3 regions of the Alteromonas sp. MTD1 genome follow, and region 1 is predicted to be linked to each of the others. Evidence: predicted binding sites of a transcription regulator. Region 1 holds the regulator's gene; each other region holds the start of a gene.
What was found. The regulator sigma-54, encoded in region 1, starts transcription at its own class of promoters, with help from an activator protein. The targets are predictions, from matches to a motif close to GTTGGCACGNNNNTNGNNT.
Positions count from the first base shown of each region.

Region 1 (10,828 bases):
TAAGTTGCTCAATAGCCGCCATAGCTGCTTGTGCATCATCACCGTCTACCACCACAGTAACCTGTTCACCCTGATGGCTTTCAAGCATCATTAGGCCTAAAACACTGTTGGCATCGGCTTCTTTATCTTCTTTTTTCAGTACAATTTTAGCGTCGAACTGATTAGCCAACTGCACAAGCTGAGTAGCTGCGCGGGCATGCAAACCAAGCTTGTTGACAATGGTCATGGTTTTTTCGATAGAACCTGCTTTTTCATTACTCATTACTGGTTCAACTCCCTATGACGTATCTGCACATCTGGGTGAATTTCACTAAAGGTCTTCGACAAGCTTTGTGCGATATAAACCGAGCGATGCTGGCCGCCCGTGCATCCAATAGCTACTGTTACATAGCTACGGTTGTTTCGCTCTAAATGTGGTAACCATGTGGTGATAAGGTTTTGTATTTGCCAGATAAACTTAGTAACAACTGGCTGAGAGCCTAAGAACACTTCTACCGGTGCATCTAAGCCAGTTAGGTGTTTTAAATCTGGTTCCCAGTGTGGGTTAGGTAAGAACCGCGCATCGAATACATAGTCAGCGTCTTTGGGGATGCCGTGCTTGAAACCAAACGATTCAAACACCAATACCAACCTTGAACTCTTCTTACCCAAAATACGCTCGCGAATTAATTCGGCTAGCTGATGAATTGTAAGTTTGTCGGTATCTAAATACAGGTCTGCACGTTCAACGATGGGGGCAAGTAGTGCCGACTCGGCTTGAATGGCTTCTGAAAGCGATTTGTTAAGCTTAGCAAGCGGGTGCAATCGACGTGTCTCGCTGAAACGCTTTACCAAAACGTCATCACTGGCATCGATATACACGATAGTCATCGACCACGAGCTAGGTAGATAGTCGAGTATTTCTACCAATTCATTGGGGTTTTTAGGTAGGTTTCGAACATCAATGCTTACTGCCACTTGGTCGTATTCATCAACCACAGTGTGGGTTAGGGTAGGCAGTAAGTTCACGGGAATATTGTCTACGCAATAGTACCCTAAATCCTCTAACGCTCGCAGTGCGACCGATTTCCCTGAGCCTGAACGACCACTGATAATAATCAGCTTCACCTTGCCTCTCCCTTTATTAAAATCTTAAGCTCGCACTGCTTATTGCAGTGAGGTTATATCTATTACGGCGTTAGCCCAGCGCTTTTACTATATCGTCGCTGGTGGTAGCGCGTCTTATTGCTTTTACGGTGTCTTTGTTGTTCAGTTTGCCCGCAACGGTGGCAAGCGTTTGAAGGTGGCCTTCAGTTTGCTCTTCCGGAACCAAAAGCGCAAAAAAGATATCTACTGGCTTTTCATCAATAGCATCAAAATCGATTGCTGGTGTACTGGTTACTACAATTGCAATAACTCTATCAAGACCAGCTAAGCGTCCATGGGGAAGGGCGATACCGTTTCCAATGCCGGTGCTCCCCATACGCTCTCGCGACATTAGGCTGTTTAATACCGTAGCGCCGTCTATATTTTCATTATTTTTAGCCGCAATGTCGGCAATGATTTCTAGAATACGCTTTTTACTATTACATTGAACCGCACACTCGGTGCGGTCCAAACTTACGATGGCTTGTATATCCATACTTAATTAACTACTAATGTTTTTTGAGTTTTTCCTTATGCTTGATTACCTGCCGGTCGAGCTTATCAACCATGCTGTCAATCGCCGCATACATGTCGGTATTTTCTGAGGATGCGAATACTTCAGCGCCACTTAAGTGAACTGTCGCTTCGGCTTTCTGATTTAATTTTTCAACGTTCAGGATGACATGCACATTAGAAATGTGATCAAAGTGACGTTCAAGTTTGCTGAACTTCGTATCGACATAATTACGCAAAGAGTCGGTGATTTCGACATGATGACCAGTAAGGTTGATTTGCATATTTCGTCTTCCTTATATTATGTAGCCCGTTAAATAAGGCTTTTGCGTTGGTTCGACGGCGGGATCGATAACGACTCCCGGTATTTTGCTATTGTTCGCCGGGCAACTTTAATGCCTTGTTCGGCCAACAATGAAGCAATCTTGCTATCACTTAGCGGCTTGCTAGGTTTTTCAGCTGCCACTAACTTCTTGATCAATGCACGTATCGCAGTAGATGAACACTCACCACCCGACTCGGTTGCTACGTGGCTCGAGAAGAAATACTTCAATTCGAATATACCGCGTGGCGTATGCATATACTTTTGCGTGGTGACGCGTGAAATAGTGGATTCGTGCATATCTACCATTTCTGCGACATCATTGAGAACCATTGGTTTCATCATTTCTGGGCCATGCTCAAAAAAGCCCATCTGTTGCTGCACAATACAATTAGCAACCTTCATTAAGGTGTCGTTACGCGACTCTAGGCTTTTGATAAACCATTTGGCTTCTTGCATGTGTGAGCGAATAAACTGCGAGTCGCTACTGTTTTTTGCACGACGACTCATTGCAGCATATTGTTGATTAACGCTAAGTTTTGGCAGGCTATCAGGGTTTAGCTCTACCACCCAGCGCCCGTTCTTTTTAGTAACCGATACGTCTGGAATAACGTACTCGGGTTCTTTAGTAACTAAAGCACTACCAGGGCGAGGATTCAAGGTTTGCAGCAAGCGCATTGCTTCGCGAAGCTGATCTTCTTTCAAACGGCTTTTACGCATGAGCGTACGGTAGTCTTTACTGCTAAGAAGGTCTGAATATTCTTCAATAAGCTGCTTGGCTTCAGCAAGCCACGGTGTGTCCTCAGAGAACTGACGTAGCTGCACCATAAGGCACTCTTGTGGAGAACGTGAGCCAGAACCAATGGGGTCGAACATTTGAATACGTTTTAACACGCACTCTACTTCATCCATTTCAATTAGCTCATCGCTGTCTTCGTCTAACACTTCCTCAGCGTTTACTGCTTCTAGAATATCTTCAAGTGACACGGTTAGATAACCCGACTCATCAATAGAGTCGATAATTGCCATGGCAATGGCTCTGTCTGTATCAGAGAAAGGGGTTAAACGCATCTGCCATAGTAGGTGTTCTTGGATATCTTCGGTAGTTTCGCCCTGAAAAATTTGTTCGTCATCACTGGCTGGGCCAGGCGCTGGCGCAGAAGAGGCCGAGTAGTATTCATCCCACGTGCTGTCTATAGGAAGTTCGTCTGGTAAATCGTTCTTTTCAAGCGCATCTCCGGCTTCTAACGTATCGCTTGAAGCCGTCGGTTGAACATCGCCACTGTCGTCGTTGTCGATGTTATTCTTTTCAACTTGAGGTTCGTCGTTGCCTTCTTCAACTTCTAAAAGCGGATTAGAGTCCAGCGCTTCTTGAATTTCCTGTTGAAGGTCAAGCGTAGAAAGCTGCAGCAGTTTGATAGCCTGCTGAAGCTGAGGTGTCATGGTAAGTTGTTGGCTAAATTTTAGCTGTAAAGATGGTTTCATCTACTTCTTATTTAAATGCTTTAAATTGAATACACCAAGAGCGAAACTGAAAAAATGACAATCCGGTTACATTAACTATAGCCTGAATTGTTCGCCTAGGTATACATCCCTAACTTTTTGATTACTTAAAACCTGTTCTGCGGTTCCCTGCGCAATTAATTCGCCATGACTCACAATGTACGCTTTCTCACAAACATCCAATGTTTCTCGTACGTTATGATCGGTGATAAGAATGCCTATGCCTCTATCACGAAGATGTTGGATGATCTTCTTTATATCATTAACTGATATAGGATCAACACCAGCAAATGGTTCGTCTAGCAAAATAAACTGTGGTTTTGCCGCCAGCGCTCGCGCTATTTCAACACGACGCCTTTCACCGCCCGACAAACTCATCCCCGCACTATTACGTATATGGTTAATATTAAATTCATCAAGTAGTGCGTCGGCTTCTTCTTCTTGTTGTTGTGAATTTAAATCTTTACGCGTTTGTAAAATAGCCATGATATTTTCATGCACAGTAAGCTTTCTAAAAATAGACGCTTCCTGCGGGAGGTAGCCAATTCCGCGGCGTGCACGTTCATGCATAGGTTGGTGAGTAAGCTCATTGTCGTCAATTTCAATTTTGCCTTTGTCTAGCGGAACAAGGCCGACAATCATATAAAATGTAGTGGTCTTACCAGCGCCATTCGGACCCAATAGCCCAACAATTTGCCCTGTTGATACCGATAAGCTAACGTCGCGCACGACTTGTCTTGCTTTATAGGCTTTTGCAAGGTTCTTTGCACTTAACGTCGCCATAACTATTCGTTACCTTCGTTGTCTTTTTTGTCGTCTTGAGACTTTGCTTTTCGAATGGTTTCAGGTGTAAATACGGTGGTTACTCTGCCATCACCATCGGTATCGTCACCGCCAGTTGCAAGCAATTGCTCTGTAATCATGTCGAAGGTAATGTTATCGCCTTGCACCATGCTGGTATCTTGCTTAAGTTCGGCTTTACCCGTTAGCGCAATAGTGCGGTTGACTACCTCATAACGAATTTCATTCGCCTTTGCCGAAACCGGCGTACCGTCTTCAAGCTGCTGAGAGTAGCTTGCAGGGTTTCCTCTCGCTACGAAAACTTCTCTTCCTTCGCCGTCAGTGGCGATAACTTCTACTTCGTCAGCATTAATCACTAACGAGCCCTGAGAGATTCGAACATCATCCTTAAATAATGATGTTTTATTTTTCCCATCGACAAACTGCGACTTTGAGTCCACCTTAATGGGCTTGTTAAAGTCGGCTTCGCTTGCAACAACACCGCTGCTTGCCAAGGCTAAAAGTAGGCTAGTTGCTAGGGGAATAAGTGGTTTGTACATGATCGATAAGCTCGTATTCTTGGGTGCGTAAGTTCGCGTTAAACCCATTGCTTTGAATAACATACTGTGACCCTAGTATTTCAACTGTTTGGTCTGATGTCATCTGCTTGTTGTCTAAATTTATTTGTATGTATTGCGTTGTGATGGTTTTTACAAAGTCATCACCGGTTTGATTTTCAATAACGACATTGTTTTCTAATTGAATAAGTTCGTTATTGTACAGGGTTCCTTCTACTGCCGAGACCACCCAAGGCGACGAATTGCTCTCGGTATATAGGGTGTACTTAGGCTGCTGAAATAGTACGAAACCAAGTTGGTCATAGTGCTCCATCGACGTGGCGAATACCTTATGGTTTAGCCGACCTTCTTGATTGTATAGGGTAGTAGTTAAGTTTTTAGCCTTGTAGGCAGGTTTTAGCGCGTCTGACTGTTGGCTGCCAGTGACTTCAGGCTCGTCTTCCATCCATGTCGGTAGGTACATCAACATGGCCAATATAAATAGCGCAGAAATACTTACGCCTAAACGGTTAAAGCCAAACAGGCTCATACGCTGGCTCCGAATATACCGTCAGTAACGCCTTTAGCCTGTAAAATGGTGTCAGAAATTTCTCTTACAGCACCAAAACCGCCTGGCAGGGTGGTTATCCAGTTTGCTTGTTTAGTTACAAAGGGGTGTGCATCAGCAACGGCAATCTTTATTGCTGCGTGAGTAAACATGCCGGTATCTGGCATATCATCACCTACCGTCGCTACCTCATCAGCGCTTAGTCCTAATGATTTCATTAACGATGCTAGCGCATCAGACTTATTCTCTTCGCCTTGAATAATATGCGCCACATTTAACGCCTTCATTCTGTTTTCAACAATGGAAGAGCGTCGGCCGGTGATAACGGCAACTGTTACACCGTGGCTAACCAATGCTTTTACACCGTAACCATCGCGAGTGTGAAACGCCTTAAGCTCTTCACCGTCGTTGCCTAGATAGATACGGCCATCTGAAAATACGCCGTCCACATCACAAACCAACAGCTTAATGTTTGCTAAACGTTCAAAAAAGTCGTTATCCAATTCTGCGTATAACGTGGCTACCACTTACAAAACTCCTGCTTTAAGCAACATGTGCATGTTAAACGCACCAATGGGTTTTCTATTCTCATCGACAACCATAAGCGCGCTTATTTTATGCGCTTCCATTAAGTTTAACGCCTCAACAGCTAACTGGTCGGCACGCGTGGTTTTTCCGCCTTTTGTCATTACATCGTTTACCACAGCATCGTGAAGGTCAACGCGCGCATCCAAAATACGGCGAAGGTCTCCATCGGTGAATACGCCCAATAACGTGCCGTCGTCTGCAACAATGCCCGTCATGCCTAAGCCTTTTTTCGATATTTCAAGCAACGCATCAGCCACTTTGTCGTTAGCACTGCTAAGTGGAATATCACGGCCGCTAAGCATAATGTCGTTAACTTTCAGAAGCAGCTTTTTACCGAGGCTACCGCCTGGGTGTGAAAGGGCGAAATCATCAGACGTAAACCCCTTGTGATCGAGCAGAGCAACGGCCAGTGCGTCACCCATTACCAGTGTTGCAGTGGTACTAGAGGTTGGTGCTAATCCCAAGGAGCACGCTTCTTTTTCTACGCTAATGTCTAATACTACGTCGGCGTGCTGGCCTAATGAGCTTTGCTCACTGTTTGTCATTGCTACAACTTTAATACCCAGCCGCTTTACTACTGGAAGCAAGTTCACAAGTTCGCTAGTTTCACCTGAGTTCGATATGGCTAGCAGCACATCGCCTTTGGTTAACATACCTAGGTCGCCGTGATTTGCTTCGCCAGGGTGCATGAAAAACGCGGGCGTACCCGTACTTGCGAGCGTGGCCGCAATTTTGTTGCCGATATGCCCTGATTTTCCCATACCGCACACAACCACTTTTCCTTCACAGGCAAGCAAAATGTTGCACGCTGTAACAAACTTTTCATCAAGTCTTGCGCTCAAGTTTTGTATTGCTTGAGCCTCAATATCAATGACACGTTGCGCCGATAAAATAAATTCAGCCTGTAGGTTTTTATTTGTCATTATCCAAACAGCCAAAATTGGTAGCCAATAAAGCAGGCTAAAAGTAAAAATCCGTTCGCTCGAGAAATGATGCGTTTACCAACAAGATCGAAGCTAAACAAAAACAATAACAGCGTTAATCCTAACATGACATACATGTCGCGGTTGTATACATCTGGGTCTAATAGCCCTGGCGCAATTAATCCTGGCATACCCAGTACCGCCAGCAGGTTAAAGATATTCGAGCCAATAATGTTGCCCAAGGCTAAGTCATCTTCACCTTTTAAGACACCCGCAATACTTGCTGCAAGTTCAGGTAAGCTGGTACCAAAAGCGATAATGGTTAACCCTATTATCAGGTCTGATACGCCCATATATCGTGCTATTTCTACCGCAGAGTTCACTAAGAAATGTGCACTCAAAGGCAAAATTACAAGGCCAATGCCAATCCAAACTAGCGCTGCGGTATTCGACACATTTTTAGGAATTTCTTCCGCGGTCTCAGCAGCGAGCGGGTCTCCTTTTTCGACTTGTAGCGATAACCACGCCATCATGGCTAATACAAAAATGAAGAGCCCTAGCAGAATTACACCTTCATACGACTTTAATTCGCCGTCAAACATAAAGGCAATGGCAATAAGTGAGATAATTAATAGCGCAGGAAGTTCACGCTTTAACGTGGTTGAAGATACAAGCAGGGGTTTTACCAGCGCAGTTATACCCAGTACCAAAGCAATATTGGTGATGTTCGAGCCAAGTGCATTGCCTACTGCGGTATTCATGTTTCCGTTTAAAGAAGCAATGGCTGACACCATTATCTCAGGTGCTGATGAACCCATGGCCACAATGGTTAACCCAATCATCATGGGTGATATGCCAATGTTCTTAGCAAGCGCCGAAGCACCATAGACAAATCTGTCTGCACTCCAGCTAAGCACCACTAGGCCGACGATGAAAATGACAATGTTTAAAAGCACAACAACCTGTAATAAAAAGTATTTCGTGAGATTGTCGCAAAATCGGTGCCATTTTCCTACGGCCTCAGTACTTTATTTTAGTAATCTATTAAATTAATCCCGTTAGATGCTTGCTTAGTAAAACCTTAATAAACTCGTCAACACGCTAAAAAATAAACAAAAAGTAGGGTTTGTTCAGTTTCAGTTAATGATTTTCAGCCTACGATTTAAACCGTTCGTCTACATCGAACATAAGTTGTAACTTTTTGACTTTGGCTGGGGTCTTGAAAAAGCGTACAATGAGCCTAATTTACAATGCCCCGCGACGTTTTTATATGTTACGGGGATATGGCAGCGGTTTTGCCATAGAGACATTACTTATTTTTGTGGCTGCAAGTTTGTAACAGCAGCGTTAAAAGCTGTGATTAGAAATTGTCAGCATTACTAGGTCAAGGGTCGACAACAAAGCGCTATGGAACATTTAGTTGAAATAGATAATCTTACCTTTAAGCGTGGTGAACGTACTATCTACGATGGTATTTCATTGAAAGTACCAAAAGGTAAGATAACGGCCGTAATGGGGCCAAGTGGGATAGGGAAGACCACATTGCTGCGCTTGATGGGCGGACAGCTATTACCTGATGAAGGCGATGTGAGGTTTGACGGCAAATCGATTGTATCGATGTCGCGTAAATCGCTGTATGAAACTCGCCGCCGAATGAGCATGCTGTTTCAAAGCGGTGCGTTATTCACCGACATGAGCGTTTTTGACAACGTTGCGTTTCCCTTGCGTGAACACACGTCACTTTCTGAAGATATTATTGCCACTATTGTTGCGCTAAAACTTCAGGCTGTTGGGCTTCGAGGCGCCGCTAAACTTATGCCGAGCGAGTTATCAGGCGGCATGGCGCGACGAGCGGCACTGGCGCGTGCCATTGCGTTAGACCCAGACCTCATTATGTTTGACGAGCCCTTTGCAGGCCAAGACCCTATTTCAATGGGCGTACTGGTTAAACTGATTCGCGAACTTAATGATGCCCTAAACTTAACCAGCGTGGTGGTCACCCACGATGTAACTGAAGTACTGACTATTGCAGACTACATTTATATTTTGGCCGACAAACGCATTATTGGCGAAGGCACTGCGCAGCAAATCAAGGACAGCGATTCTGAGCTTGTGCAGCAATTCTTAAAAGGGAAAGCCGATGGCCCAGTGCCATTCCACTATCCCGCTTCCGATTTGAAGGAGAGTTTTTTGGGAGCAGATAAGTAATGAAGTTCTTTCAATCGCTAGGTGCAAAAACCATAGGTAAGGTAACCGCCATCGGGCGCGCCGCGATTATGTTGTTTGGTGCACTAGTGGCTGTGCCGCGTCTTAAAAATATACCGCTTATTATTAAGCAACTTTATGTTGTGGGTGTGCAGTCGCTGCTTATCATTATGGTGTCGGGGCTGTTTATCGGCATGGTTATGGCGCTGCAAGGCTATACAATACTCGTAGACTACGGTGCAGAGGGAAGCCTTGGGCCAATGGTGGCGCTGTCGTTACTCCGTGAGTTGGGGCCAGTGGTAACTGCACTGCTGTTTGCAGGTCGTGCTGGCTCTGCACTTACTGCTGAAATTGGTTTAATGAAAGCTACAGAACAGCTAAGCAGTTTAGAAATGATGGCTGTTGACCCGTTGCGTCGTATTGTAGCGCCTCGTTTCTGGGCTGGCATGTTAGCCATGCCAATGTTAGCCATTATCTTCAGCGCTATTGGCATTTTAGGTGGCCATTTAGTGGGCGTTGACTGGCTAGGTGTTGATGCAGGTAGCTATTGGTCAATTATGCAGTCGACAGTAGATTGGAACCAAGATGTGATAAACGGTGTGATAAAAAGCCTTGTTTTCGCCTTGGTTGTGACCTGGATTGCCATATTTAAAGGTTATGATTCTATTCCTACGTCGGAAGGGATCAGCAAAGCAACAACTGAAACAGTTGTGTATTCTTCATTAGCAGTATTAGGGCTGGATTTCGTGCTAACCGCCCTTATGTTTGGTATCGAGTAGGGGACAAATATGAACAAGTATAAAACGGAAGTAATGGTTGGCGTGTTTGTCATGCTTACAATTGGGGCGCTACTCCTATTGGCGCTCAAAGTGGCTAATCAAACAGTAGCGACTGAAGGAGATACCTACACCCTGTATGCGAAATTCGACAACATCGGCGGGCTTAAACCACGCTCGGCGGTGAAAGTAGGCGGTGTAACGGTAGGCCGTGTGTCTTCTATCTCGTTAGACCAAGAGGACTACACGCCAGTAGTTACGCTATCTATATTAAACGATTACAAAGGTTTTCCAGAAACCAGCTCGGTATCTATTTTAACGTCTGGACTTCTTGGTGAGCAGTACGTTGGTTTTCAACCCGGTTTTTCGTTCGACGGTGTTGCAGACTTAAAAGATGGCGACTATCTGCAAGACACCAAGTCGGCGCTAGTACTTGAAGATCTTATAGGCCAATTTTTATTTAACCGAGGTAGCGAAGACGAATAAGTCGTCGCACTTAGACACGATTAAACGCAGATTAGATGAAACTTTTCAGTGGTTTATCTGGTCTGCTCTAAAGAATGATTTGTTAGGAGAGATACTTTGAAAAAGTTTATAGCGGCGATGGGCATTTTTATGATGTCAGTTGTGGGGATGGCGAATGCACAGGACGTGAATGAGCAAAACCCGTACGCATTGGTTCAGGATGTGGCGAATCGCACGTTTGAGCGTATTAAAGCAAACCAAGAGTCGATTAAGGCCGACCCAGAAATGCTGCGCACCATTATGGAAGAAGAGCTTGTGCCGCACATCGATTATAAATTCGCTGCTTTCATGGTGTTAGGTAAACATTTTAAGTCTGTTCCTCAAGAGAAAATGGGCGAATACATTAGCGTATTCCGCCAATACCTTATTACCACTTACGCGGTTGCAATGGGATATTACGACAACCAAACCGTTGTGTTCGAGCCAGAATCTAGCTTTGATGA
Region 1 is NZ_BTGG01000008.1:228,582-239,409, forward strand. Features, by position in the region: gene ACGHAV_RS12640 (HPr family phosphocarrier protein) at 1-262, opposite strand, end outside; gene rapZ (RNase adapter RapZ) at 262-1,107, opposite strand; gene ptsN (PTS IIA-like nitrogen regulatory protein PtsN) at 1,178-1,621, opposite strand; gene hpf (ribosome hibernation promoting factor) at 1,635-1,922, opposite strand; gene ACGHAV_RS12660 (RNA polymerase factor sigma-54) at 1,952-3,445, opposite strand; gene lptB (LPS export ABC transporter ATP-binding protein) at 3,521-4,246, opposite strand; gene lptA (lipopolysaccharide transport periplasmic protein LptA) at 4,249-4,803, opposite strand; gene lptC (LPS export ABC transporter periplasmic protein LptC) at 4,772-5,350, opposite strand; gene kdsC (3-deoxy-manno-octulosonate-8-phosphatase KdsC) at 5,347-5,895, opposite strand; gene ACGHAV_RS12685 (SIS domain-containing protein) at 5,896-6,879, opposite strand; gene ACGHAV_RS12690 (calcium/sodium antiporter) at 6,879-7,835, opposite strand; gene mlaF (phospholipid ABC transporter ATP-binding protein MlaF) at 8,287-9,087, shown strand; gene mlaE (lipid asymmetry maintenance ABC transporter permease subunit MlaE) at 9,087-9,863, shown strand; gene mlaD (outer membrane lipid asymmetry maintenance protein MlaD) at 9,873-10,346, shown strand; gene ACGHAV_RS12710 (ABC transporter substrate-binding protein) at 10,443-10,828, shown strand, end outside.

Region 2 (10,828 bases), on a different contig from region 1:
AAATTAGCGCAATCCCACCATCTGAAGTTATGGTTGCACCCGCCATTCCAGGCGTTCCTTGCAACAATGCATCTAAAGGCTTGATAACCACTTCTTCTTGGCCTATTAGCGCGTCAACGACGAATCCGACCTGTTGAGTACCAATTTGTACTACAACAACATGCCCTTTTTCTCTATCAATGTTTTTAGGGCCACGAATTAGCCATTCACCAAGGAAGAACAGCGGAATTGCTTTTGAACGAACTATCATTGTTAGTTGGCCATCAACCGTATTGGTTTTCTTGATGTCCATATTTATTATTTCGTTCACCGCACCTAATGGTAACGCAAAGGTCTGTTTGCCTACAACAATCATTAGTGTAGGTAGGATAGCCAATGTCAGCGGCACTTTAATGTCTAACCGAGTCCCCTTGCCAAGCTGTGAATCGATGTTAACCGTACCATTAAGTTGGTTAATCTTCGTTTTCACCACGTCCATGCCAACACCACGACCAGAAATATCGCTGATTTCGGTCTTGGTTGAGAAGCCCGGTGCAAATATCAAGTTGAACGCTTCAACATCAGACATACGTGCTGCAGCGTCTGAATCAAGAACGCCACGGCTAATTGCAATATCTTTCAACTTTTCAGGGTCCATACCTTTACCATCATCTTCGATAGTAAGAAGGATATGATCGCCTTCTTGAGATGCAGATAATTGAACTGTACCCATACGCGGTTTACCCGCTGCAGCACGATCATCCGGCATCTCAATTCCGTGGTCTACCGAGTTTCGAACCAAATGCACTAGTGGATCGGCCAGGGCTTCAACCAGGTTTTTATCTAGATCTGTTTCTTCGCCCACCAACTCAAGTGTAATTTCTTTTTTCAGACTTCTGGCAAGGTCACGAACAACGCGGGGAAAACGACCGAATACTTTCTTGATTGGCTGCATGCGGGTTTTCATTACCGCACCTTGAAGGTCACCTGTTACGACATCCAAGTTAGCAATAGCCTTAGACATACTCTCATCGTTGCTATTAATACCCAAGCTGATAAGTCGGTTTCGAACCAACACCAACTCTCCCACCATATTCATGATTTGGTCAAGACGTTTTGTATCTACACGTACTGTAGTTTCAGCAGGCGGAGCAGCAGGAGCGGCTTTTTTGTCGTCTTTCTTCGGTGCTTCTTTCTTAGGTGCAGGTGCAGCTTTGGGGGCTGCTGGCGCGCTTGCTTTTGGTGCTGCTGGTGTTTGTTGTTTGGCTTTCTGGACGGCTTCAGTCGCAGCTTTATCTACAGGCGGCTCTGGTGATTTTGCAGAGCTGCTTGCTTGTGCAGTAGGGCCTTGGCCAGAACCATGCAGTTGGTCTAAGAGCGCCTCGAATTCATCATCGGTAATTTCATCGTCGCCACCTGCTGGTGACGCAGGCGCCGGTGCCGGGGCTGCTTTTGGCGCTTGATCTTCAGCACTGCTGAATTTGCCTTTACCGTGTAAATCGTCAAGTAAAGCCTCAAACTCTTCATCAGTAATATCATCGCTATCACTAGAAGCGCTAGCTGATGGGGTAGGTGCTGCATCTGAAGAAGAAGACTTTCCTGGCGCGCTTGAACCATGCAGCTCGTCTAGCAGCGCTTCAAATTCATCTTCTGTAATTTCGTCAATACCGCCTTCGGTATTGGACGCTGCAGACTGCGAAGGCGTTTCTTCTACAACAAGCTCGGGCTCTGATGCTGCCTCAGCTGGTGCTGCGCCATCGTCTCCACCGAATATATTCTCGTCAGGAGACTCAGGTCGGCTGAGTTTGTGCAGTATGTCGACAAGGTTTGAGTCTGCAGGCTCAAGTGGTTCTCTTGCTTTTACGCGTTCAAACATTTCAACAACCACGTCGGTTGCTTGCAGAATGATATCCATCAGTTCAGGTGTGAGCGTTCGTTGTCCGTTTCTCATAACGTCAAACACGTTCTCTGCACCATGACAGATTTCAACAAGTTCAGTCAGCGAAAGGAAACCTGCGCCACCTTTAACTGTGTGATATCCGCGGAATATTGCGTTTAGCAAATCCGCATCTTCAGGATTGTTCTCAAGATCAACGAGCTGTTCTTGTAATTGTTCAAGTATCTCTCCAGCTTCTACTAGAAAGTCCTGTAATATATCCTCGTCAACATCAAACGACATGCGCCCGCTCCCCTAAAAACCTAAGCTAGACAGAAGATCATCAACATCATCTTGGCCAGAAACAACGTCATCACGTTGGTCGGCATCGATGATTGGGCCCTCTGCCTCTACACCATCAACTTTATCGGCCTTAACGCTAGAAGATTTAATTTGTTCTGCACCATCACGCTCTCCGAACATGGTTAACATGTTCACTAAGCTATCTTCCACTTCTTTAACCAAGTCGATTACACGACGAATTACCTGCCCCGTAAGATCTTGGTATCCTTGCGCCATCAGCACTTCGGTAAGTAGCTGTGTAAGTTTAGTTGCCTGATCCGCACTGTCTTCAAGTAATTTATCCAAATCTGCGCAAAGCACCTTAAACTCGCCCAGTTCTATTTGGCGGTTCATAAGCTTTTTCCACTCAGGCATAACTTTCTCAATGCCTTCGGCAATACCTTCGGCTATTGGCATACTTGCTTCAACAGCATCCATAGTAGTATTAGCAGCTTTTTCAGTTTCTTCAATTACGTACGTAAGGCGGGACTGCGCATCGGGAATATCGTCAGTGGCAAGATTCTTGATGCGGTCGTCAATTTGAAAATTATTTAGTGCGTCATGAAGTTGACGCGTTAGCTTTCCTACTTCAGCAAACAGTTCAACATTTTCTTTCATTGACGCTGCTTCAAGAAGCGCATTAGCAGACTCGTTGTCACCTTCTTCAAGATATACAACAAGCTGTTTAGCTTCTTCTAGCGATATAGGAACGTTTACATTCGTTGTCATCCAGTAAACCTCGTTTCTCTGGTGAGCGTCTGGATCAACCTAAACGTTCGAAGATTTTGTCTAATTTTTCTTTAAGTGTAGCCGCCGTAAACGGTTTAACAACGTAGCCATTTACGCCAGCTTGTGCTGCAGCAACGATTTGCTCTTTCTTCGCTTCCGCAGTCACCATCAATACAGGAAGGTGCTTAAGCTTGTCGTCGGCACGAATAGCACGCAAAAGGTCAATACCTTGCATACCGGGCATATTCCAATCGGTAACGACAAAATCAAAGTCACCCTGCTGTAGCATAGGTAACGCAGTACTGCCGTCATCCGCTTCCTGGATGTTGGAGAAACCCAAATCTTTAAGTAGGTTTTTGATGATACGTCTCATGGTAGAAAAATCATCAACCACAAGAATCTTCATGCTTTTATCCAAAATAGCCTCCAGTGAGGGGTTAATTGTTATTAATATCTATTCTTCGTCAGCTTGCCACGATTTCATTCGTGATTTGAGTTTTAACATGGCCTGGCTGTGAATTTGACTCACTCTCGATTCACTAACATCGAGCACTTCACCTATTTCTCGAAGATTCAATTCTTCATCATAGTACAACGAGAGCACAATCGCTTCTCGTTCAGGTAGTGTTGTTATTGCATGCGCTAAAGCCTTCTGGAAGGCGCCCTGCATTAAATCTTCTAACGGCGCATCGCTACCTTTGTTTTGTTCGGTAGTAATGACGTCTTCAGAAACGCCCAAATCTTCAATACCCACTAACTTGCCAGCATTTACTTCATTGAGCATTTGGTGATAATCCTGCAAGCTTACATTTAGCTTAGCAGCAATATCAGAATCTCGTGCATCGCGACCGGTTTCGCTTTCTACTTGCGATATTGCCTCGGTAATAGCTCGGCCGTTTCTATGCACCGAGCGAGGCGTCCAGTCACCTTTACGAATTTCATCTAACATTGCGCCGCGAATACGAATACCCGCAAAAGTTTCAAAACTAGCACCTTTGGAGCCGTCGAAATTTCTCGCGGCTTCTAGCAGCCCAATCATGCCAGACTGAATTAAGTCATCAACAAGAACACTAGCAGGCAGACGCGCCATCAAGTGATGGGCAATACGCTTAACCAAAGGCGCATGTCTTTCAACTAACTGCGACTTATCGGTTTGTTGTTGATAAGCGGCTGCCTTGCTATTCAACGCTGACTTCCTACTGCTTTATCTGCAATTAATTGTTCAATAAAGAACTCTAAATGACCACCCGGTTGCGCCGGAATTGGCCACGACAATGCTTTATTGGCAAGCTGCGTAACAGCCACTGCTGCCGGTGAACTTGGGTACGCATCAACAATAGCAGTTTGCTTTCTTACCGCCTTGCGAATATTTTCGTCAAACGGCACCGTTGCTACTAATTCTAGTGCAACATCCAAAAAGCGCCCTGTAACCTTACTTAACTTGCTAAATAGCTCTTGACCTTCGCGAATATCACGCACCATGTTGGCAACAACTTTAAAGCGGAACACGCCGTGCTCACGATTTAGTATTTTAATCAGTGCGTAGGCATCGGTTAGCGATGTAGGTTCATCACACACCACTACCATGATATCTTGCGACGCTTTTGAAAAGCTTAAAACCATGTCTGAGATACCCGCGGCGGTATCAACGATAAGCACATCTATTTGCGAGCGCAGTTCGCTGAAGGCGCGAATAAGCCCTGCATGCTGTGTTGGCGAAAGCTCTGCCATAGACTGCGTACCCGACGTTGCAGGGGCAATTTTTATCCCATGAGGGCCTGTGACAAGTACTTCATCTAGCGTGCATTCACCAGAAAGTACATGAGAAAGGTTTTTCTCAACTCTTAAGCCCAACATGACATCTACGTTTGCAAGACCTAAGTCTGCATCGAGAACCATCACTCGCTTACCCTGCTTTGCCATGGCAATGGCAGTGTTAAGCGTGATATTTGTTTTACCGACGCCACCTTTACCTCCGGTGACGGCAATAACTTTGATTAACCGTGATTGCTTCATTTTTCTTAAGCTACTCGCTTGGTCGTCAATCATACTGCTTATGCTGTTTTAATGGCGTTGTTAGCACTAGTATGATTCAAACCGTACTTTTTATAAAGCTTTGCAGCAGCGGAAACTAAAGATTTCGCTTCTGCAATCTTAATGTCTTCAGGTACTTTCTGACCATCGGTGACATAACTAACCGGTAATTGGTACTCTACCGCCGCACTCAGCACCTCTCCTAAAGAGTAGCACTCATCTAACTTTGTGAAAATACAGCCACTTAGTTCAATGTCATCATAAGCAGCAATTATTCTCTGAAGTGCAGGATATTGCGTATTGGCCTGTGCTACCAAATATTTTTTTACCTGGGGCATTTGGCCGTTGTCAAATTGTTTAATTTGCTTAATTAATCGACTATCGCGCTGACTAAATCCTGCCGTATCAATCAATACTAGACGTTTATGGCGAAGTTGGAATAATAAATCTGCAAGTTCTTCACTAGACTGTGCTTTTCTAACTGTACACCCAATGATTTTCCCATAGGTAGCAAGCTGTTCGAACGCAGCAATTCTGTAGGTGTCGATGGTTATCATAGCAACCGAATCAGCACCGTATTTTTGAGCATAACGCGCAGCCAGCTTTGCCACTGTGGTTGTCTTTCCAGTACCTGTTGGGCCAACAAGAGCCACCGCACCTTGTGCTGTAAGTATATCGTTGCCGGTCACATTTATGCGATTAGCCAATAGGTTAAGAAGATATACCCATGCATCGCGTTCGTTGTAATGCGCCGGTGTGTAGCTGATTAATTGTGCTGCAAGTGATGCGCTTAAGCCCATATCAGTAAGACGGGTAATAAGATATTGGTGAACTGGTTTTTGACGCTTATTCTTTGCTTCCATCAAATCGGCGACCTGATATTGCAATACATCGCGAAGTGACGCCAACTCTTCTTTGATTTGCGCTAGCTCAGCTGACTGGCTTGCTGGCATTTCGCCCATGCCAGATGCTTGATGGGTTGGAAAAGCTTCAAAGTGCTGTTGCACTTGCTGCTGTGCTTGCTGAGAGTGTTGCGACTCTACTTCGTCAATAAACTCATCTGAGAAGTTAAGGTGAGACGCGATGTCGTTAGCATGCTGTGCGTTAGCGGCATTCTTTTGTGATAAAGAGCTTTGCGTTGAAGAGTTTGGCTGGCCACCATGCTGCTTTTCAAGAAGTGCTTTCAAACTATCTGGGCCATCGTCACCGATAATCTCACTTAAACTTGGCACTGGCTTTTTACCAGGTACTGACGTCTGCTTCTTGGGCACCGAAAGCTTTGCTTCAGGCTCTTTATCGTAAGCCGCAACTAACTCAATACCGTCCGCCACTTTGCGATTAGACATAATCACAGCGTCGCTGCCTAGCTCAGCTTTTACTTGGCTTAACGCCTCACGCATATCTTTGCCGAAGAAACGTCTAATTTTCATTGCAACCTCTCCAATCACCCAGTGTCAGATTATTGACCGACCGAACTGACTATTTTTATTTGTTTGTCATCAGGCACTTCTTGGTACGAAAGTACATTGAGCCCAACAACCGAATACTTTAAGAAGCGAGACAGTACCGGTCGTAGCATGCCTGACGTTAGAAGTACTGCAGGTTCGCCTTCTAACTCTTGCTGCTGACTGGCTTGCTGCAATGATTTTTGCAGCTTGTCTGCCAAGCCTGGCTCGATGCCAGCGCCGTCTTCGCCACCTGCTTGTAAAGACTGGTGCAACATCTGTTCCAACTCTGGCGCCAAGGTTATGACAGGTATTTCTTTTGCCCCTTGCGTGATTTCTTGAACAATGAGTCGTTTAAGCGCAATACGCACTGCAGACACTAGTACATCAGGGTCTTGGCTACGTGTACCGTATTCACTAAGCGTTTGAACAATGGTACGCATATCTCGAATTGGCACACCTTCAAACAGTAGCGTTTGAAGTACTTTAACCACCGTGCTTAATGGAAGAATGTCAGGAACCAACCCTTCTACTAGCTTCGGATGCTGTTTAGCTAACATGTCTAGAAGCTGCTGTGCTTCTTCATGGCCTAATAGTTGATAAGCATTATTCGTTAATAGCTGACTTAGATGCGTTGCCACTACAGTAGCTGCGTCTACCACGGTATAACCAAGGGTTTGTGCATGCTCTCGCTTGTTAGGCTTTATCCAAACAGCATCTAAACCAAAGGCAGGGTCTTTAGTCACTCTACCTTCAAGCTTGCCAAATACTTGACCTGGATTAATCGCCAATTCTTCGTCATGGCTGATAACAGAATCACCAATGGTTACGCCCAGCATAGCAATGGTGTAGGTATTAGGTTCTAGGTCGAGGTTATCTCGAATGTGTACAGGTGGAATAAGAAATCCAAGCTCTTGAGACAACTTCTTTCGCACTCCTTTGATACGCGTTAATAGCTCACCACCTTGCGACTTATCAACTAACGGAATTAAGCGATAGCCCACTTCAAGTCCAATGGTATCTACCTGTTGTACATCGTCCCATCCAAGTTCTTTTACCTCAGGCACAACAGTTTCATCTTTCACTACATTGTCGGGCACTGCTGGCGCTTCTGCGCGTTTTTTCTCTTGTACCGTTTGCCAGTAAGCAAACCCGGCGATTAAAAAAGAGAAGCCTAAAAATGCAATATGCGGCATACCAGGAATAATACCCATGACAAACAACACGCCAGATGAAATATATAGCGCTTGATTATTGCCTAGCTGACCACGTATTTCTTTACCCATTTCTTGTGTTTCGTTTTCACGCGTCACAATAATGGCTGTTGCAACAGAAAGTAGAAGTGAAGGAATTTGCGCTACAAGACCGTCACCGATGGTTAAGATGGTATAAATTTCTATGGCGTTACCGAACGACAGGTCGTGCTGAATCATGCCAATAAACAGCCCACCAACGATATTGATAAGCATAATGAACAAGCCCGCTACAGCATCACCTTTTACAAATTTAGAAGCACCGTCCATCGACCCGTAAAAGTCTGCTTCTGCAGTAATTTCTTCACGGCGCTGACGGGCTTGATCTTGGTCTATGTAACCAGCATTAAGGTCGGCATCAATTGCCATTTGCTTACCAGGCATAGCGTCTAACGTAAAGCGGGCGCTTACTTCAGATATACGTCCAGCACCCGCGGTTACTACTTTAAAGTTGATAATAAGTAAGATAGCGAACACCACGATACCCACGGCATAGTTGCCGCCAATAACAACAGCACCAAACGCTTCAATTACCTTACCTGCAGCGTCCCCCCCTTCATGACCATAAAGCAATACCACACGCGTTGATGCAACGTTTAACGCCAATCGCAAAACGGTTGCGATAAGTAGCACAAGAGGAAAGATACCAAAATCGACAGGACGCTGGGTAAGTACAGCAACTAAGATGATGACAAGCGAAAGTGCAATGTTAAAACTGAACAGGACGTCCAGTAAAAATGGGGGCATGGGCAAAATAACCATGCCCATAATCGCTAAAAGTACAATTGGCGCACCAAGCCCGCTGGTAAAATTTTGCAGCTGATTTTTATCGAAACGCTGAAGATAACCGGATAACTGCATCGTTTACTGTCTCACTATCAGAAAATTGACGCTTTACGTAATACTGATAGGTGTTTAACAACTAACGTGCCAGCTTTTAGCTAAGTAAAGTACTGTCTACTTAGCAATTGATATATAAACCATTTTTAGGGTTTTACACACTACTTCATTTTGAACTATCGACGGTACTCAGGCGGTATCGGTAAGTCGCGTTTTAATGGTTTAGGGCGTTTTCCTTTACCTGCACGATAGGCTTTCAACTGATAAACGTGCGCTAATACTTGAGCAACCGCCATAAACAGCGCATTAGGGATTTCTTCTTCCACTTCTGTAGAGTAGAAAATTGCACGTGCTAGCATGGGGGATGGGATCAAAGGAACGTCGTTAGCGGTAGCAATTTTTCTAATGTGCATAGCGAGTTCATCTGCACCTTTGGCTACTACCACAGGTGCACGTGTACCGTTTTCGTCATATTTTATCGCCACTGAGAAGTGAGTTGGGTTAGTTACCACCACGTCAGCTTTAGGCACGTCTTGCATCATACGTTTGGTGGCAGCTTGATATTGCAAACGACGAATGCGGCCTTTCACCATGGGGTCGCCCTCAGCATTTTTGCGCTCGTCTTTCACCTCTTGCTTGGTCATTTTCATTTCTTTGTTGTGCTTATACACTTGATAAGGCACATCAATTAACGCAATGGGTATCATGCCGCAGGCCAGAATGAGAAACGCCCACTTCAACATATCAAGGGCATGAAAAATATTGCCCGGATATAACTCCATATCAAGGTGTAATGCTTCATCTTGGAAGTACAGTAACGCCCCTAATGCCATAGAGATAATAAGCACAACTTTAGCAATAGACTTCAATAGCTCAACCAAACCATTCATGCCAAACATGCGCTTGAAGCCTTGAATAGGACTCATTTTAGAGCCTTTCGGTTTCGCACCTTCCCACGTAAAGTTATAACCTCCAAGCGCTATTGAGCCGTAAATACCGGCAATCATTGCCACTACCATGTAAAGCAATACCGACGGTCCGACAGCTGAAAAGGCTTCTCCCCAAGCACCAAACATATGGGTAAGGTCGTAAGTTTCATCGCGAGATAGCGTGAACATGCGTTTGGTAAGTGAAAACACAGATTCGGCAATCCATCCACCAACAAATAAAAACATAAAGGCGCTTATCACCAATACCAGCGTGGTAGACAATTCACGGGATCGCGCAATCTGCCCTTTTTTCCGGGCATCTTCGAGTTTTTTCCCCGTGGGGTCTTCTGTTTTTTCGCTTGAATCTGCCATTTTTTTGCTCTTTTTGCCTTCTAGCCGAGAAAAGCGACGCGTTTACTGAACGCGCTGTAAACCCATCCATGGGCGCTCTGCCACCGCATCCGTGCGGTGGAAGGTTCATTAAACGCGTCGCTTCTCTCGCTTGACTCTAATTGACTTACAATTTAAACGCTGTTGTTTGAACAAGGTTGTGACAAGCAACCGTACACAAACAGAAATTCAATTCTACATTTCACTAAAAATGCTAAGGACAAATATTCAATAGCTCACACATAAACTGTTCGGCGCGAAGCCACTGGGTTTCATAGTGAGCGGTAAAGTTGTCTAACGTAATCCAAATAATCAGCAGGCCCATTACCTGTGCAATGGAAAAACCAATACTGAAAATGTTCAACTGCGGCGCTGCTTTTGTCATAACGCCAAACGCTAGGTTAACAATTAGAAGCGACACAATAGGGGCCAAAGATAATGTTACGGCCGAAATAAACATCCAGCCCGCCCAATGTGCGATATCGCGAAATTGCTCGCCAGTCCACCAGGCCTCGCCGATGGGAAATGCCTCGAAACTCATTACAATCATGTGGATCATCGACAAATGGCCATCTAGGGTCCAAAAAAGCAGCGTCGCTAAAATAAGATAAAACTGGCCCACCGCAGGTACGTTAATACCGTTAACGGGGTCAACGATTGAGGCAAACCCCAAGCCGGTTTGCATGGCAATAATTTGGCCTGCCAGAACAAAGGTGTTTAGTACCATCATTGAAATAAAACCAATCACAATACCAATAAGCAACTGCTGAATAACAATGACGAAGGTTCCAACATCAACCAAATTTTCCACAGGCGATGGCGGTACCACAGGCATAATAATTAGCGTAAGCATAATACCTAGTAACGCCCTTACTTGAGGCGGAATCGATTTCGCACTTAACCCTATCATTGCCACAAACAAACCGCTGATACGCATAAAAGGCAGCAGCATATCGGCTAAAAAGCGGTTAATTGTAGCCAGTTCAACTTCCACGTAGTTGCCCTTTTAAC
Region 2 is NZ_BTGG01000005.1:254,827-265,654, reverse strand. Features, by position in the region: gene ACGHAV_RS08780 (chemotaxis protein CheA) at 1-2,158, opposite strand, end outside; gene ACGHAV_RS08775 (protein phosphatase CheZ) at 2,171-2,926, opposite strand; gene cheY (chemotaxis response regulator CheY) at 2,961-3,344, opposite strand; gene ACGHAV_RS08765 (RNA polymerase sigma factor FliA) at 3,381-4,112, opposite strand; gene ACGHAV_RS08760 (MinD/ParA family protein) at 4,109-4,975, opposite strand; gene flhF (flagellar biosynthesis protein FlhF) at 4,981-6,390, opposite strand; gene flhA (flagellar biosynthesis protein FlhA) at 6,420-8,519, opposite strand; gene flhB (flagellar biosynthesis protein FlhB) at 8,675-9,799, opposite strand; gene fliR (flagellar biosynthetic protein FliR) at 10,032-10,811, opposite strand; gene fliQ (flagellar biosynthesis protein FliQ) at 10,824-10,828, opposite strand, start outside.
Region 2: a site for sigma-54 is predicted at 8,575-8,593, ahead of flhA (flagellar biosynthesis protein FlhA). Genes of this name have one in related genera too.

Region 3 (10,828 bases), on a different contig from region 1:
GTTGCAACCGGCAGAACGATGCACTCAGCGCAGCATGTTTTAAAAGGCACCGAGTTTGTTCTTCCACACATTTATAATAATGGTGTGGCCATTTGGGACCCATCAGATAAGGCATTGACACTAGAGAACCTGTTGGCACCTAGCGAGGTTAACACCATTGTGCAATGTGCTAACGAAAACCGTATCACACCATTCGTAAACACCGTAAATATTAACAGTGAGTCCAACGACCACGTGATTTATCACGCTATCCCGCAGCATCAGGTTGAACGTGACTTAATTGATAAGTACTTTTCTCGTACTGATGCCACACTTGCTCCTATTGAGCAGCTACCTGCCCACGCCCACATAACAAACATTAGCATGATTGGTGATGCGCCGTTGGTTTACGAAATGTATCAGTACTTAAATAACCATGATGAGCTAATTGCGTATTCTGGTCCCGCTATAGAGGGAGACCAATACCGTTGGATGGATGTTCATCACCAGTTGGCCAATAAAGGTAGTGCGGTTGAGATACTTAAAAACAAGCTAGGGGCCAGTAACGTAATATGTTTCGGCGACAGTGATAATGACATTAGTATGTTCGAGCTTGCTGACGAAGCCTATGCGCCTTCAAATGCAAAGCAAATGATTAAGGATGCGGCAACCTCGATTATTGGCCATCATAATGAAGACGGCATTGCACGTTTTTTAAGAGAACGTTTTTCGCTTTAGCCGCACGTTAAAGCGTTAAATTTCACCTTCGAAGCGCGCAGTTCTTGCTACGCGCAACTCTCGCTACGAGCAATTATTGGTAACTATCACCACGCAACCGTTTCTCTATCTTTTATAAACGCGCCGTGCGGACCACCTTTTGCAGACGTTGCTAGCCACACAATGCTATCAGCACCCTCTTCAGGCGTTCTGGGAGCATCGGCACCACCCATCCGTGTATGAACCCATCCGGGGGTGACACTGTTTACCGTAACGTCAAACTCGTCATCGTCGGCTTTGTCAGCTTTTGCCTTATCAACTACTGCCGCCATTTTTACCGTAAGTGCATTTAACGCGGCTTTCGAAATGGCATAGCTTAACGGCCCCTGTAGTGACTGATCGAAACTTCCATAACTAGAGCTCACATTTACAATTCGACCAAATCCTCGCTCGATCATTTTAGGCAACGTGTGCTGTATGAGTGTCAATGGCGCGTTCACATTTACCTGCATGCTTTTTGACAACCCCTCAGACGATACTTCATCCCATGGCGTATCATCGAGAACGCCCGCATTGTTTATTAAAATATCGATATGCCCATAAACAGCCTGTGCCTGAACAATGGCGTCGGTTATGGCATTCTCGTTATTGAGCGGCATTTCAATCACATGTACATCTGCGCCTGGAATTTCAGCTTTCGCTTTTTCCCCACTTTCTTCATCACGACACCCCATCAGTACTTTGTATCCTGCTGTAGCCATCGACTTCACTACTTCAAAACCTATGCCACGGTTTCCACCAGTAACTAATACAGTTTTAGTCATATGTACTTTCTCCTTGAATGTTGGGTGTAAGCTGCGTCTTCAATAACTTGGACGAGATATAAAAACACAGAGGAAAAACCACGCTCCAAACAGCAGCGATAATTGCATAAGACACTATGTAAGATGCACCTAGTTCTACTGCGTCAAATCGTTCGCCCGCTAAGTAGCTTAAAGGGGCAAATATTGCGCCACCAACAGCGCACAACGCGTATCTGCCCTTAAACGCTTCCATACTATGATGAACCGTTCCCGAAAAAGCTACCCAAAGTAGAGAAAGCCAAATTGGAATCGGCCAAAAGTGAATAAGCGCATTTTGTTCAGTGAAATTGAAAAGCCCACCATAGGTGAGTAAGCCATCCACGACAGTTCCTATCACTAACATGATGGACATAAGTTTGATGTCGGCGGCTCTTTGCGGAGATAAAACTAACCAAACGCTAATGAGGGCAACGACGGGTAATATTGCATTGTTTTGAAAAAGAATGATCAACCACCAAATTGTTTGAAACCAAACAAAATTGCCAACCTTTAACCACATAAGCGCTTCCACATTTTAGCTTTAATACTTAGCCTTTACGCGCAGCGTCAAAGGTAAGTTCATTATGTAAGTTTACAATAGGTAATGGATTCAATTGCACGATAGTTCACTTGTAAAGTAAACGAAAACCATTCTCGCGTAGTAAGAATAGTACTCTCGCAAACAAAGGATATGTTTCTATATGAAGATGGTGAAGTTTTATGTAGCGGGCGCAATAGCTGCACTGTTTGCAACGTACTTTGCGCCCTACACTCTTTTAAAGCTGCTGCTTGGATGGACTGCGTTTTCGCTGATTGCTGTAAGTAGTGCTTACTTATTAAATTTCCCAAGCCTTTTTCGCAAGCGTCAGGATGGCTCTATCCCAATTTATATTCGTTGGGTCTTTGTGCCCTTTTTGTTTGGCTCATGGCTTTACAATGAATACGCCAGACGCACTGATAAAGTACCACCACTTCAACAAATTGAACCTCACCTGTTTCTAGCTTGCCGCATGTCTAACAAGCATGTTGATCTGCTCAATGAAAACAAAATTGGGGCAATACTGGATGTCACTGCTGAATTCGATGGCTTAGACTGGACCGCGTTCCAAGAAGACTACCGTTATCTCAACATTCCTGTTCTTGACCACACCAGCCCTACCCAAGACCAATTGATGCAGGGTATTAACTTCATCCAACAGCAGGTTGACGAACGAAAAAGTGTTGTAGTGCACTGTGCATTAGGTAGAGGCAGGTCGGTGCTTGTTGTTGCCGCTTACTTGTTAGCAAAGAATCCTTCGTTGAGCGTAAAAGAAGCCTTAAGCCAGATTAACGATATCCGACAAACTGCTCGATTAAATAAACGTCAGTTGGCATCGCTTCAAAAAATACGCGACGGTGGCCTTCTAAACCTGAAACGACGCCTTGCTCTTATTGTTAATCCCGTAGCTGGCGGTGGCAAATGGGAACAGAACAAAGACGACATATTATCTCGGCTGAATGAAAAGTTTAGTGTGTCAGTTAAAGAAACCACACCAGACATAACAGCAACTGAACTGACTCGTGAAGCCAAACGCAATGGTGCAGACATTGTAGTAGCGTGCGGCGGTGATGGCACCCTTACAGAAGTGGCAAGCGAACTTATTGATAGCGAAATCACAATGGGCATTATCCCTTTAGGTACTGCAAATGCGCTAAGCCAGGTTCTACATGGCTATATGAGTAAAGTCATGCCGATAAGCACAGCATGTGATGTGATAATAGCCGGCAATACATTGGCTATCGATACCGCAAAATGCAATGACCACGTCATGCTCCTTGTCGCTGCAGTCGGTTTTGAAGAGAAAATGATCTCTGCCGCCGACAGAGAAGCAAAAAATATTGGCGGCCAGTTCGCCTATATCAAAGGGCTTTTGCAAGCGATTTCTAATAATGAAGACATGTCATTCACTATTACGCTTGATGAAAACGAAGCGCAGTCAATGACTACACCTAGCCTTGTAGTGGCAAATGCAGCGCCGCTAACTACTGCACTGGCACAAGGTTCAGCGCCACCAGATGTGACCGATGGAAAGCTTGACTTAACATGGCTTAACCCGCAGGCGTCATCAGATAGACAGTTGTTGTCATTGGCTGAACTTGTATTAAGCCCCAACGACGCGAAACAACATTCAAATGCAATAAAGCATGCTCAAGCACGAAGCATTAGGCTTGCGTTCGATTCACCTACCCTTTATGCGGTAGATGGGGAAATATTTAAAGACAGTAAAATCGAAATTACAACGTACCCTAGAAGCCTAATAGTGCTAACCAACGTTGAAGAGAAGGATAATTAATTCAATGCCATACGAAAGCAATTTTGATGAAATTTATAACTTTGTCGCCCAGAAATTTGAGGGTGAGAACGAATATCTTCAAGCAGTAAGAGAAGTACTACACGATATTATTCCCATCTATAACGCAAACGAAAGCTATAAACGTGATGACATAGTTAGGCGGTTGTGTTTTCCAGAGCGCGTTATTTACTTTACGGTGTCTTGGATGAATAGCAGCGGAGACATTGAAGTCAATCAGGGGTGGCGTGTTCAACACAACTCAGCAATGGGACCCTATAAAGGCGGCTTGCGTTTCCACCCAACGGTTAATTTATCGGTATTAAAGTTTCTTGCCTTCGAGCAGTGTTTCAAAAATGCACTTACGGGGCTACCCATGGGTGGCGGTAAAGGCGGTGCAGATTTCAACCCTAAAGGCCGAAGTGATAGAGATATAATGCTTTTCTGCCAAGCGTTTATGCGTGAATTACAGCGCCATATTGGCGCAAACACGGACGTACCGGCAGGTGATATAAACGTGGGAGCAAGAGAGATAGGCTACTTGTACGGTGAGTATCGACGACTTAACAACAAGTTTGAGGGTGTACTGACAGGAAAAGGGCTTGAATTTGGCGGTAGTTATGTGCGCACGGAAGCCACTGGTTTCGGGCTTATCTACTTCTTAGACGCAGTATGTAAACAGCACAACACTGACATTGAAGGGAAGAACATTGTTGTCTCGGGTGCAGGGAATGTAGCGCTTCATGCTGCACTTAAAGCAACGCAAAAAGGTGCGAAGGTAATTAGCCTGTCGAACAGTCGCGGCACTCTTTACAAGCAAGATGGGTTTGACGAGCCAGCCATAAAATTTGCTATTGCTGAGCACGCAAAAAGCAACAACATTCTTACCGATCTTGCTGATAAAGGCATTGGTGACTGGAAAAAAGGCAAAACGCCATGGCATTTAACTTGCGACATTGCATTACCTTGTGCAACTCAGAATGAACTAGATAGAGACGATGCATTAACGCTAGTGAATAACGGCTGTAATATGGTATTGGAAGGTGCGAACATGCCGTGTACCGATGAAGCTCAAGACGTGTTTAAAGACAAAGAACTAGTGTATGTTCCAGGCAAGGCGTCAAACGCAGGTGGCGTTGCACTTTCTGGTTTAGAAATGTCACAAAATGCCATGTTTAGCCAACGCAACGCAGATACACTAGACGAACAATTGCAAAGTATCATGCTAAGTATTCATGAGCGCTGTGTAGAGGAAGGGAAAGATACTGCTAACAATTACATTGATTATATGAAAGGCGCTAACATAGCGGCTTTCAGGCGTTTGGCTGATGCTATCGTTGCCCAAGGCGTGTAAAAAGCAATGTATATTCTCCAATCGTTATGTAAGTTTTTCTAAAGTCGAATTTGCTACCCTGGTGGCAATTTTAAAATAGTAATAAAAATCAAGCAGTAAGTGTTGTTCGCATGTTGGAACGTATATCGCATTACTAAGGTAGAGTTAAAATTACCTGAGGAATGTATTATGAATATTTTCGAAGCACTACGTAAAGACCATGAGAAACAACGTCTACTTTTAAAGATATTAGCTGAAACAAGCGGCGATACTGCTGCTCGTCGCGAATACTATCAAGAGTTAAAACTGCAGTTAGAAGGTCATGCACTGGCTGAAGAGCGACACTTTTATGCTCACCTTCTAGAAAAAGATGCAACGATAGATTTAACGCGCCACGGCATTGCTGAGCACCATGAAATTGATGAGCTATTGGCAAAACTAGATGACACTGAGATGAGTTCTCCTGCTTGGCTACGTCATCTTAAAAACTTACAAGATAAGGTTGAGCATCATTTGGCAGACGAAGAACACGAGTTTTTCCAAGTGGCAGGTCGCGTGCTTAATGATAAGCAAAAAACCACATTGGCTGATGATTACGTAAATGAGATGGGACAGGAAATGTCAACAGCTACTGCAACGGCATAATGTGCCAATGCAGCCTCTCTTCAAATCATAAAAATGCCAGCGTTAAGCTGGCTTTTTTATGATTAAACGCTAAAAGTCACTGCATTTACAGTGCTTATTAACGCTTAGCAATGATGTACACTGCGTGAATTACGCCTGGAAAGTAACCTAATATGGTTAGTAAAATGTTTATCCAAAACTGTGCGCCAATCCCTACTTGCAAAAACACACCCAGTGGCGGCAGTAAAATTGATAGTAATATGCGGATGATATCCATAATCTTTTCCTTATTTTGTTATTTTTTATTGGCGAGAGACATTTAAACAACGCTGTTAAAACCACGTTCATTTAACCCATGTAGAACTAAGCACATTCAGTGCCAACGTTATTAAGTAAAGTCAAGGTTTCAAAACGAGTACTTCACGCCTAATTACACGTCTTATTACACGTTAATAAGAACTCACTACTAAGAGCTCAGCTTTTTTACTATTCACCAAAAGGCGAATTACGCAGCCATGTTTCTAAGTCAGCCACTTTAAGCGGCCTACTTATATAGTAGCCTTGCGCCACATCGCAGCCCCACCCTTTAAGGATATCAAGAGATGTTTCGTCCTCTACCCCTTCAGCAACAACTTTCAAATTAAAGATACTGGCTAGGCTTAACACCGTATGCACAATTTGCTGGTCGTTTTCATCTGACGCTAACGACAGTATGAAACTTTTATCAATTTTTATGGTTTTGACAGGTAAGTTTTTCAAATACGCTAACGATGAATAGCCTGTTCCGAAATCATCGATAGCAAAATGGAAACCGCGTGCAGTAAGCTCGGTTAAATTTTCAATAGCCAGACTTGCGTCTGCCACCAAGTCGCTCTCGGTAATTTCTAATTCGAGCGCTTCAGGAGACAACCCTTTTTCAGTTAAAAGCGTAACCAAATTGCTCAGCAATACTTTGTTTTGAATATCTTGAGTAGACAAGTTCATTGCAACCGTAAAGTTGAAACCTTTATTTCTAAAGTACGCAAGATCGGTAATGGTTTGTTGCATAACCCATGTTGTCACTTGCTCAATTAACCCTGCTTGCTCAGCAATAGTAATAAACTCGTCAGGAGGTACGAATCCAAGCTCAGAGTTATTCCAACGAATAAGCGCTTCCATACTGCTTACTTTCATTGTTCTAAGATCTACTTTTGGCTGGTAAACCATAGAGAGTTCGTCTTGCTGACTTGCCAAAGCACGTTTTAATTCTGTGGTTATTGAAAGGCGCCTGTTATACCTATCCTCAAGCTCAGTTCTGTAGTTCACACACCATGCGCCAGTGTGTATGGCCTCATCGGTAACTATGTTTATTTTTCTAAACAACTCTTCGGAATTACTCGCATCAATGGGACAATTCACCACCGCCATCGTAATTTTAACCGGAATGGCTATTAAATTACTTTCCACGGGTTGTTCAAGTATGTGACGTAATGTATTTAACTGATCTTCTTGTAGCGGCTCATGAGAAATGTAGAGAATTTCACCGCCTGCAAGGCGCGCAGATGTGCCGGGCCATCGCTGTAAGCGTTGTGCAAGCGCTTTTAAGGTATTATCACCATTTTGGTAACCATACAGGTCGTTTATAGTCCTAAAACCCAACACTGTAATCGCTATTACTTGAACAGTATTGCTCGATGCCATTTGAGAAGAAAAATAGTCTTCTACGTAATTGCGATTGTACAAACCCGTTAGCACATCATGCTGAGCTTGATAGCGTATGTGCTTCTCACGGCTTTTTATACTCTCCTGCATGCTGTCGACAGCATTCGCTAATTCAGTGATCTCTTTTAGCTTCGACGGCTTGTCTAGGGTTGCACCATATTTTCCAGATGCCACTCTGTTAACCGCAGCGACTAGATTTGAAACAGGCTGACTTACGTTTCTTGCCAGTAGCATAGACAAACCCAGTGCAATGAGCATTGCAATGAGTGCAAAGGCTAGAATTGTAATCTGTATGCTGGTAAACGCATCAAAGGATACGGTTGTGTCAACCGCTAAGGTTATATCTACGGGTAAATGAATGTCAGAAGAGATATTTGCATTGCGTTTAAAGTAAGTAAGCTCGTCGCCAAACGTAACATCTAACCATGAAGGGTCTTCCTCTTTATCGAGAAGGTAACTTGCGACCGCTGCGTCTAACGTTGTAATTATAATGTTGTTAGTTTTAGGTTGAGAAACAATGATATCAGCGTCAATTAACGTCTTTAGTTCGTTTAGCAGTGTTTTATCGAACTCAACTCCGATCAGCATATAGTAACGAAGTGTTGGTATTTCAACGCGGTATAAATTGAGTTGAACCAGCTTGTCGTTTACCACAAAGAAGCCGCTGTCTTTGCCCTTCGCTACCAGCGCCACACTGCTTTGAAGTTGCTGTCCAGCTTCAAAAATATCGGAGTGAGACACAACTACCGTGTGGTCCAAGTTCACAAGCGCAATAATATCGGTATTTAATCTACTGGCGTAACTAGTAAGCGCAGCTTCTATTGAAGGCAGGTCTTGGGTGCCTACCGCTCGTCTGAAGTCAAAGGAGCGAGATAAAACATTTGATACACTTTTTATAACTTCTTGGCGATCTTCCACCACTTTATCGAATACTTTCTCGGCCAAGGCTATATCTTGGTCGATATTTTCAACAACAAACGAATTCGCAGATTTCCAAACGGCGCCTATTATAAGCAGCGATGCGATAACAATACCCAGAATAAGGGTTTGAAATAAGCTTTGGCTAAGCGTTTTTTGCACTACAGTGTCTCTTGTTTGGTGTAGCTCGATAGAGGGAAAGAGCATTCGTTAATAATCAGGATAGCTGATTCTTTGAAAATCGAACAGTAGTAACGTCCTGTATTTTCTAAAATTAAACGCTTTGTTACAAATTGCAATTAAGGGAAAAATATTATCTAGAATGGCTAGTGACAGAATTTAATCAGACAACGTATTTTATTCTGTAAGACAAAGGTTGTTTTGAATGAAAACTCATTGAGTAGAAAAGAAAAAACCCGTTACATTAGTAACGGGTTTTTAATTTGGTGCGGAAAGCGGGACTTGAACCCGCACGAGCTATGCTCACCACCCCCTCAAGATGGCGTGTCTACCAATTCCACCACTTCCGCGAATATTAAACGCATTCCTTAATCAGGAATATTCTCGTCTTGAGCCTTTGGTACGTCTGAAGACTCAACTGCAGGAACATCTGACCCTGCAGCACCTTCAATTACAGGCACGTCTTGGTCTGCTGGAACCTCTACTGGCGTTTCTACCGCAGCAGGCACTTCCAGATTATTCCACTCGTCTTCAGCGCTTTCACGATTTGCAGTCATTGCACCAAGCGTAAGGCTGATAAAGAAAAATAAGCCAGCTAGAATGCCAGTTGTACGCGTCATGAAATTTCCTGACCCAGTTGAACCAAACACTGTGTTTGAACCACCAGAGCCAAATGAAGCGCCCATATCTGCGCCTTTACCTTGTTGAATTAAAACAAATCCAATCAATAAAAGCGCAACCACTAAGTATGCTACCAATAGCACTTCGTAAACCATAAATACCTCGTCAGTCTGCCGCTTGGCAAATTGAAATAAAATCTTCTGCTTTTAAACTAGCTCCGCCAATTAAGCCACCGTCTACGTCTTTCTGAGCAAACAGCGTTTCGGCGTTATCAGGCTTAACACTGCCACCGTATAATATACGAAGACCTTGTGCTAAGTCGGCGTCTACTTTCTCAAAGTAGCCGCGAATAAATTCGTGAACTTCTTGTGCTTGTTGCGGGCTTGCAGTTTTACCTGTGCCTATAGCCCAGATAGGCTCGTATGCAACGACTGTTTTACTGAGTTCTTCAACAGAAAGGGCTTCAACAACTGCGTCTAGCTGTGCAGCAACGAATGACTCTACATTCCCAGCCTCGCGAACGTCTAGTGATTCACCCACACAGATGATTGGTGTGATACCTTCACTAACACACTTTTTCGCTTTTTGAGCAACGAGTGTGTTGGATTCACCTTGGTCTTCACGACGCTCAGAGTGCCCTACAATTGCATACTCACATCCGGCTTCTTTCAGCATTTCAACCGAAAGTTCGCCTGTATGAGCGCCATTGTCTAAGTGGCTAACGTTTTGAGCACCAATTGAAAAGGTTGAATTATTGAAGCCGTGAAGAAGCGTAGCAGGAGAACATATTACTATGTCAGCCTGAGCACTTACTGAAGCAAGCTTTTCATTGAAGTCTGCCACAAGTGACATGCTTCCGTTCATTTTCCAATTGCCAGCCACGAATGGCTTTCTTACATTTTTACTCACAACGCAGACCTTAGCCCTGTCTTTTAAGCGGGCGTGATATTAACTATTTAATCACTAAGTTACAAGCACAAATAGCGAAAATCGCAGCTACGCCAACTAATTGGCGAGATTACGAACAGTTTGCGCGATATGCTCTGCCCACTTCTCAGACTGCTGTTCGTCGTTAGACTCAACCATCACTCTAATAAGAGGTTCAGTGCCGCTTTTACGCAACAATACCCTTCCCGTTTTACCTAATGCCGCTTCAGCTTCTTCCTTCGAGGCCTGAACATCGGCATGAGCAAGATAATCAACGTCTTTGTTTGCGTAACGCACGTTAATTAAGGTTTGCGGATACATCTCAAAACCGCTGGCAAGGTCGTGTAAGTCCATGTGAGAACGAAGCATTGCAGCCACTACCTGCAAACCAGCCACAATACCATCACCAGTAGAACTCATGTTTAAATTCAATACGTGACCAGAGTTTTCACCACCAATAGACCAACCTTTTTGCTGTAACAGTTCCATGACATATCTGTCACCCACGTTACTTCTTGCAAATGGAACGCCCAGCTTGCTTAGTGCATTTTCAAGACCAAGATTGCTCATTAGCGTGCCAACTACACCACCTTGTAAGTTGCCGTTCTTTAGCGCATCGCGGGCAATGATGTAGACAATTTGGTCACCGTCTAAAA
Region 3 is NZ_BTGG01000001.1:566,365-577,192, forward strand. Features, by position in the region: gene ACGHAV_RS02410 (HAD family hydrolase) at 1-717, shown strand, start outside; gene ACGHAV_RS02415 (SDR family NAD(P)-dependent oxidoreductase) at 804-1,520, opposite strand; gene ACGHAV_RS02420 (DUF2878 domain-containing protein) at 1,513-2,058, opposite strand; gene ACGHAV_RS02425 (diacylglycerol kinase family protein) at 2,240-3,871, shown strand; gene gdhA (NADP-specific glutamate dehydrogenase) at 3,876-5,222, shown strand; gene ACGHAV_RS02435 (hemerythrin domain-containing protein) at 5,391-5,846, shown strand; gene ACGHAV_RS02440 (YqaE/Pmp3 family membrane protein) at 5,944-6,102, opposite strand; gene ACGHAV_RS02445 (EAL domain-containing protein) at 6,312-8,606, opposite strand; tRNA gene ACGHAV_RS02450 (tRNA-Leu) at 8,889-8,974, opposite strand; gene secG (preprotein translocase subunit SecG) at 8,993-9,400, opposite strand; gene tpiA (triose-phosphate isomerase) at 9,411-10,154, opposite strand; gene glmM (phosphoglucosamine mutase) at 10,251-10,828, opposite strand, start outside.
Region 3: a site for sigma-54 is predicted at 5,335-5,353, ahead of ACGHAV_RS02435 (hemerythrin domain-containing protein). Genes of this name have one in related genera too.